Regions from separate parts of the Pseudomonas sp. 5Vm1k genome, predicted to be linked through region 1. Evidence: riboswitches for the same ligand, from Rfam matches in the RefSeq annotation. Region 1 holds a riboswitch; the other holds the start of a gene.
What was found. Region 1 has a riboswitch for cobalamin ahead of cobW (cobalamin biosynthesis protein CobW). Riboswitches for the same ligand answer to the same signal wherever they lie in the genome.

Region 1 (3,401 bases):
AGGCCCAGGGCCAGCCAGAACACCACGTTGGTCAACTGCGAAGCGATTTTGAATTGGAATTCCAGAGCTTCCGGGGCCAGCATCGAGTGGACTTCCGGCTGCGGCGCGCCAATGACGTGCGGAACCGCCAGAATCGCCACGCCGAGAATCTTCATCAGCCAGTGACGGCTGAACACGATCAGCGCGATGCCGACAGCGGTAGACGCCGCGGTGCCAATCCACCAGATCTGCCGTTGCGCCAGATCGGCGGCGGCAGTGCCCGGCAATTCAGGCGGCAGGCCAAGGGTCGGCGCCAGCACGAACGTCGCGTACCCCGCCAGGCCCCAGAGCAGGCCCTGAGCGGTTTTGGTCGGCGCGCGCAGGGTGTAGAGGCCGGCAAGCATCAGCGCAAAGCCAACCGCGACCACCAGATTACCGCCCGTAGTCGACAGCACGCGCTGCCAGCCGTCTTCCGGCTCCCAGGCTTCGGCGTCGTGGGTGTGGGCGGCCATGGCGCCTTCGGTGTGCTCGTGAGCGACAACCGCGGCAGGCTCGGATTTTTCATAGGTTTCCGCCTGAAGAATCAGCGGGGCGACCCAGAAACTTTGCAGCAGGGTCAGCAGCAGGGCGGCCAGCAGCCCGGTGAAACCTGCAGTTTGCGCGATACGCTTGATCATGTCGGCAGGTCTCAATGGCACGGGAACGCGGAGCTGTGACGGGTATCGTGCGCGGCGTTGTGCACCGCTTCGATGTGCGAGAAACCGGCGAAATACACCAGGCACGCGCCCAGGATCGACGCACAAACGGCGGCGGTCAGGCGTTGGCTCAGGGTGGTTGTGGTGCTGGCGGTGCTGCTGTGGTCGGTGCTGCTGATGATCGACATGGCGCTTCCCTCTGGTCTGTCAGCGGGTGAATTGAGCGCATGCAAACCCCTGCGAGCGTGCGCGCAGAGATTCAAACAGCGCCCGCCCACCGCGGGTTTGTTATTCAGTGATCGTACTGGTCACTTTGTGTTGCGGGCCGGTCTCCGGGCTCACGAGGGGTCAAGGCTTGCGCCGAAACCTGCAAGAATCACCTTCCCATGCCGAACTGCCGGCACAGTGGATCTGATTCTTCGCTCGCTTACCGTTGCGGGGGCAGCACCGGACTGACATGACTTTAGAGTAAAGCACATGATTCACCGGTTTCCCGTTTCACCCTGTGAAGGGCACCCGTAACAAGGCGTGTAGGAGAGCATGGGCGGGGCGGGGTAGTCAATTGGCAAGGGTTCTCAGTTGGAAACCGAGTCGCGCCCTTCGCGAGCAAGCCCGCTCCCACAGGTGACCGCATTCCCATGTGGGAGCGGGCTTGCTCGCGAAGGCGTCATCACAGTCGCTACAGAACTCAGCAGAACATTGACCCGCCCCCACACCATGCGTAGCCTTGCGCTTTCGAGGTTCTTCGGCGTTTGCCGAAGCTAAGAAGGGAACGCGGTCGATGCCGCGGCTGCCCCCGCAACTGTGAACGGTGATGTTCGCTGCCACGCCACTGCAAACCCTGGCAAAGGGTTCGCGGGAAGGCGCAGCGAATGCCAGGCCCGCAAGGCTGGCGCACTGAAAGCCAGGAGACCTGCCTCGAAACGAATTCTCACTACAACCGGGCGGGGTGATCCGGTGGCGAAATCTTCCGCGCATTTATCGCCGCGGTCGTCGTCCCGTATGCCCGCCACCTTGCCAAAGGGCATCCGATGAAAACACTGGCCAAACTCCCCGTCACCATCGTTACCGGCTTCCTCGGCTCGGGCAAAACCACCTTGCTGCGCCATATGCTCGACAACGCCCAGGGTCGCCGCATCGCGGTGATCGTCAACGAATTCGGCGAGCTGGGCATCGACGGCGAAATCCTCAAGCAGTGCTCCATCGGCTGCACCGAGGAAGAAGCCAACGGCCGCGTCTACGAACTGGCCAACGGCTGCCTGTGCTGCACCGTCCAGGAAGAGTTCTTCCCGGTGATGCGCGAGTTGGTGGCACGTCGCGGCGACCTCGACCACATCCTGATCGAAACCTCGGGCCTTGCCCTGCCAAAACCACTGGTGCAAGCGTTCCAGTGGCCGGAAATCCGCAGCGCCTGCACGGTTGATGCGGTGATCACCGTGGTCGACAGCCCGGCCGTGGCCGCCGGCACCTTCGCCGCATTCCCGGATCAAGTCGACGCCCAGCGCAAACTCGACCCGAACCTGGACCACGAATCGCCGCTGCACGAATTGTTCGCCGACCAACTGGCCAGTGCCGACCTCGTAATCCTCAACAAAGCCGACCTGATCAGCCCTGAAGACTTGGCCCGCGTGCGCCTGGAAGTCGCCGAAGAGCTGCCGCCAGCAGTAAAAGTCATCGAGGCCAGCAGCGGTCGCGTGCCACTGGATGTGCTGATCGGCCTCGGCGCCGGTTCCGAAGAACACATCGACAGCCGTCACAGCCATCACGATCATCATCATGAAGGTGAAGACGATCACGACCACGACGCCTTCGATTCCATTTCAATTGAACTGCCACAAGCCGACGAAAGCCTGCTGATGGACGCGCTGACTCAACTGGTGGTCAAGCACGGCATCCTGCGCGTTAAAGGCTTCGCCGCGATCCCGAACAAGCCGATGCGCCTGCTGATCCAGGGTGTGGGCACCCGTTTCGACAAGCATTTCGACCGTCAATGGGGCGCCGATGAAGCGCGTACCACTCGCCTGGTATTGATCGGCCAGGAACTGGACGCCGCTCAACTCGAAGCGCAACTGCGCGCCGCGCTCAGCGTTTAAGCCATGCACCTGCTCAGGACCCAGCCCGGCGGTTTCGTGTCGGATGACAACATTGCCGACCTTGGACAAACCCCCGCCGAGCTGGTGATCCTGTGCAGCGGCGATTCCAGCCTGGCGCTGCTCGCCGAAGCCGCGCAGCAATTACCCGACGACTACCCGAGCGTGCGCCTGGCCAACCCGATGCAGGTGCAGAACCATGCGTCGGTGGACTTGTACGTCGACGAAGTGCTGCGCCACGCCAAAGTGATTCTGATCTCGCTGCACGGCGGTATCGCCTATTGGCGTTACGGCGTCGAGCGGCTGGTCGAACTGTCCGAGCGCGGTGTGCAACTGATTCTGGTGCCCGGCGATGACCGCCCGGACCCGGAACTCAGCGACCTCAGCACCGTCGGCGCGGAAGATCGCGAGCGGCTCTGGCAGTTTTTGCGTCAGGGCGGCATGGGCAATGCCCTGGATTTTTTCCGCTGTCTGGCCACTCGCTGGCTGGACCGCGACTACGCGTGGGCCGAGCCGCAAACCCTGCCGCGCACCGCGATCTATCACCCACACAAAAGCCCCGCTGAACTGAGTGACTGGCAAGCCGATTGGCAGGCCGATCAACCGGTGGCGGCGGTGCTGTTCTACCGCTCGCATT
Region 2 (3,401 bases), on a different contig from region 1:
CAACTTATCGGAATCAGCCACGTACAGATCGTTACCGACCAGGGCCATGCCGAACGGCGAGTTGAGGTTTTCCAGGAATACCGTGCGGGTTTCGGCCACGCCGTCGTGGTCCTTGTCCCGCAACAGCGTGATGCGGTTCGGGCTCGGTACGCCGGCACCAGCGCGGCCCATGACTTTCTTCATCACCCAGCCGCGAATGCCGCTGGAGTCATCAGGCTTGGGCGGGGCATTGGTTTCCGCCACCAGCACATCACCGTTAGGCAACACGTAGAGCCAGCGCGGATGGTCGAGCCCTTCGGCAAATGCCGCGACCTGGGTCCCCGCCGCAGCGGTAGGTTTTGCGCCGGCCGGCCAGCCGATCGCCGGGGCAATGTTCACCGTCGGGATCAGGGTTTTGTTCGGTTCTGGCAGCTTGGGCGACGGGCCGGTGCCATCCGAAACTTGCAGGCTGGAAGTCTCGCCGCAGGCGACAAGGCCTCCGGCGAGCGCGATGACGAGAACGAGCTGGGGCTTGCGCATGCTGATCTTCCCTATGAATGCATTGACCTTATCAATAGAGAAGCGCAAACGCGCGATGGTTCAACCCATCAACCACGGGCTTCTTTGAACAGCACCGCGATGCCCGGGTGATACTGGCCACCTTCGTTGCGCAACTTGCGGTAGGCATAGGGGAAATACCAGGCGACGGCGCAGGTGTGTTCCTTTTGCAGGTCGTCGACCATGTCCTGGAGTTCTTCCGGGGTCGCACTTTGCTGGGCCTTTTGCGGGGCGACGAACAGGCAGCCGAGTTTCAGGTCGCTGGCGTAGCTGATTCGCTTGGCGTCGGCGGTGATATCGGCCAGGGCTTGTGTCAGGTTCAAGCTGTTGACCTTTGGCCAACGCTGCGTGGCTTGAAAGTAGGCGCGTTCTTCGGTGGTGGCGATAAACAGATCGGCGCGGGCGTTACGCTCACCTTCTTCGGTCTGTTTACGGGTCGGCGTCTGTTGCAGCGTGACCATTTCCGCCATCCAGGCCGCTGCCGACAGCAGGCCGAGATTGGCCTTTTCGTCAAACCAGTACGGCGTATCGTTATCGCCGCGCACGGCGTTGTAGCGGTCGATACAGTCAAACCAGCGTTCCAGCAGCGGGCGCAGGAATTCCAACTTCGGATTGCTGATGATCATGCCTTGCATGTGGCTCACCCTTGTTATTGTGTTGTGAGATGTGGCTCTTTGATATCACTGCTCGGAGTGTGGCACAAGAATGACGTCGGATAATTGATCGACGGCAGATATTCGCCCGGCGGCGCCCCGGCTTTAATTGACGCTCCACCCCCAACCCTCTAACCTTCGCGACTTGTTTCAGGTGCTCTGTGGCTGCGGTCGACAGAGTGAAACAGGGAAGCCGGTGAGTCCTCTCTTCAAACGAAGAAGTTCACGATCCCGGCGCTGCCCCCGCAACGGTAAATGAGTAAAGGCTGCGCCTTGAGCCACTGTGTCGACTGTCGATATGGGAAGGCGCGCAGTCCGGTGCAAACCGCTCATGAGCCCGGAGACCGGCCTGATCCATCCAGCGGCATCACGGTGGGCGATGCCAGGCTTCTTGCCGTCTATTCTTGTGCCTGCCCGCCGTTATCCAGCCTCAACGGAGAGCTCCCCCATGACTGATACCCCCGATCGTGACGAACGCCACCTGGCGCGCATGTTGCGCAAAAAAGCCGTGATCGACGAACGCATCGCCAACTCGCCAAACGAATGCGGCCTGCTGCTGGTGCTGACCGGCAACGGCAAAGGCAAAAGCAGCTCGGCCTTCGGCATGCTGGCCCGATCCATGGGCCATGGCATGCAATGCGGTGTGGTGCAGTTCATCAAGGGCCGCAACAGCACCGGCGAGGAATTGTTCTTCCGTCGCTTCCCGGAGCAAGTGCGCTTTCATGTGATGGGCGAGGGCTTCACCTGGGAAACCCAGGACCGCCAGCGTGACATCGCCGCCGCCGAAGCGGCGTGGGCCGTGTCCCGCGAACTGCTGCGCGATCCATCGATCGGCCTGGTAGTGCTGGATGAACTGAACATCGCCCTCAAGCACGGCTACCTCGATCTCGATCAAGTGCTCAGCGACTTGCAGGCCCGTCCGCCGATGCAGCATGTCGTCGTCACCGGTCGCGGCGCCAAGCCGGAAATGATCGAGCTGGCCGACACTGTCACCGAAATGAACGTGATCAAGCACGCCTTCCAGGCTGGGATCAAAGCGCAAAAAGGCGTCGAATTGTGAGTCAGCCTCGTCATTGCCCGGCGGTATTGATTGCCGCGCCGGCCTCCGGTCAGGGCAAGACCACCGTCACCGCCGCGCTGGCCCGGTTGCACCGCAATCAGGGGCGCAAAGTGCGCGTGTTCAAATGCGGCCCGGATTTTCTCGACCCGATGATTCTCGAGCGCGCCAGTGGTGCGCCGGTTTATCAATTGGACATGTGGATGGTCGGCGAGCAGGAAAGTCGTCGGCTGTTGTGGGAAGCCGCAGGTGAAGCCGATCTGATTCTGATCGAAGGCGTCATGGGCCTGTTCGACGGCACGCCGTCCAGTGCTGACCTGGCGCGGCATTTCGGCGTACCGGTGCTCGGCGTGATCGACGGCACCGCCATGGCCCAGACCTTTGGCGCGTTGGCGTTAGGGTTAGCGAAGTATCAGCCGGATTTGCCGTTCGCCGGCGTCCTGGCCAACCGCGTCGGCACTTTGCGTCACGCACAATTGCTCGAAGGCAGCCTGACCGAAGGCTTGCGCTGGTACGGCGCATTGTCCCGGGAAACAGGGATCGAATTGCCGAGCCGTCACCTTGGCTTGGTGCAGGCCAGCGAGTTGAACGACCTCGATGTTCGCCTCGATGCGGCGGCCGATGCGTTGGCCAGCAGTTGTGAGGTAGCGCTGCCACCGGCCGTCGAATTCGCCGCCCCGGACGTGATCGCTGCCGAGCCGTTGCTGGCGGGCGTGCGCATCGCCGTGGCCCGTGACGAAGCGTTTGCCTTCACCTACGGCGCGAGCCTGGATCTGTTGCGGGCGATGGGCGCTGAACTGGCGTTTTTCTCGCCGATTCGCGATACCGAATTGCCCGAAGCTGACAGCCTCTATCTGCCGGGCGGTTACCCCGAGCTGCACCACGTCGCCCTGGCGCAAAACACCTCGATGCTGACCGCGATTCGCGCGCATCACGCCGCCGGTAAACCGCTGTTGGCTGAATGTGGCGGCATGCTGTATCTGCTCGATTCGTTGACCGATGTCGACGGTACTCGCGCTGAATTGGTTGGGTTGCTGGCTGGGGATGCGGTGATGCAAAAGCGTCTGGCGGCATTGGCGTTGCAAGCGGTCGAGTTGCCTGAAGGCTTGCTGCGCGGGCACACCTATCATCACTCGTTGACCAGCACTGAACTT

Region 2: it holds a riboswitch for cobalamin, as region 1 does, so the genes downstream of both, cobO (cob(I)yrinic acid a,c-diamide adenosyltransferase) here and cobW (cobalamin biosynthesis protein CobW) in region 1, are expected to answer to the same signal.

The regions. Positions count from the first base shown of each region.
Region 1 is NZ_JBSPCZ010000014.1:23,109-26,509, reverse strand. Features, by position in the region: gene ACWIKB_RS24225 (CbtA family protein) at 1-656, opposite strand, end outside; gene ACWIKB_RS24220 (CbtB domain-containing protein) at 668-862, opposite strand; cobalamin riboswitch at 981-1,209, opposite strand; cobalamin riboswitch at 1,396-1,609, shown strand; gene cobW (cobalamin biosynthesis protein CobW) at 1,706-2,767, shown strand; gene cobN (cobaltochelatase subunit CobN) at 2,771-3,401, shown strand, end outside.
Region 2 is NZ_JBSPCZ010000005.1:222,542-225,942, forward strand. Features, by position in the region: gene ACWIKB_RS12395 (PQQ-dependent sugar dehydrogenase) at 1-519, opposite strand, end outside; gene ACWIKB_RS12400 (hypothetical protein) at 588-1,172, opposite strand; cobalamin riboswitch at 1,326-1,557, shown strand; gene cobO (cob(I)yrinic acid a,c-diamide adenosyltransferase) at 1,639-2,250, shown strand; gene ACWIKB_RS12410 (cobyrinate a,c-diamide synthase) at 2,247-3,401, shown strand, end outside.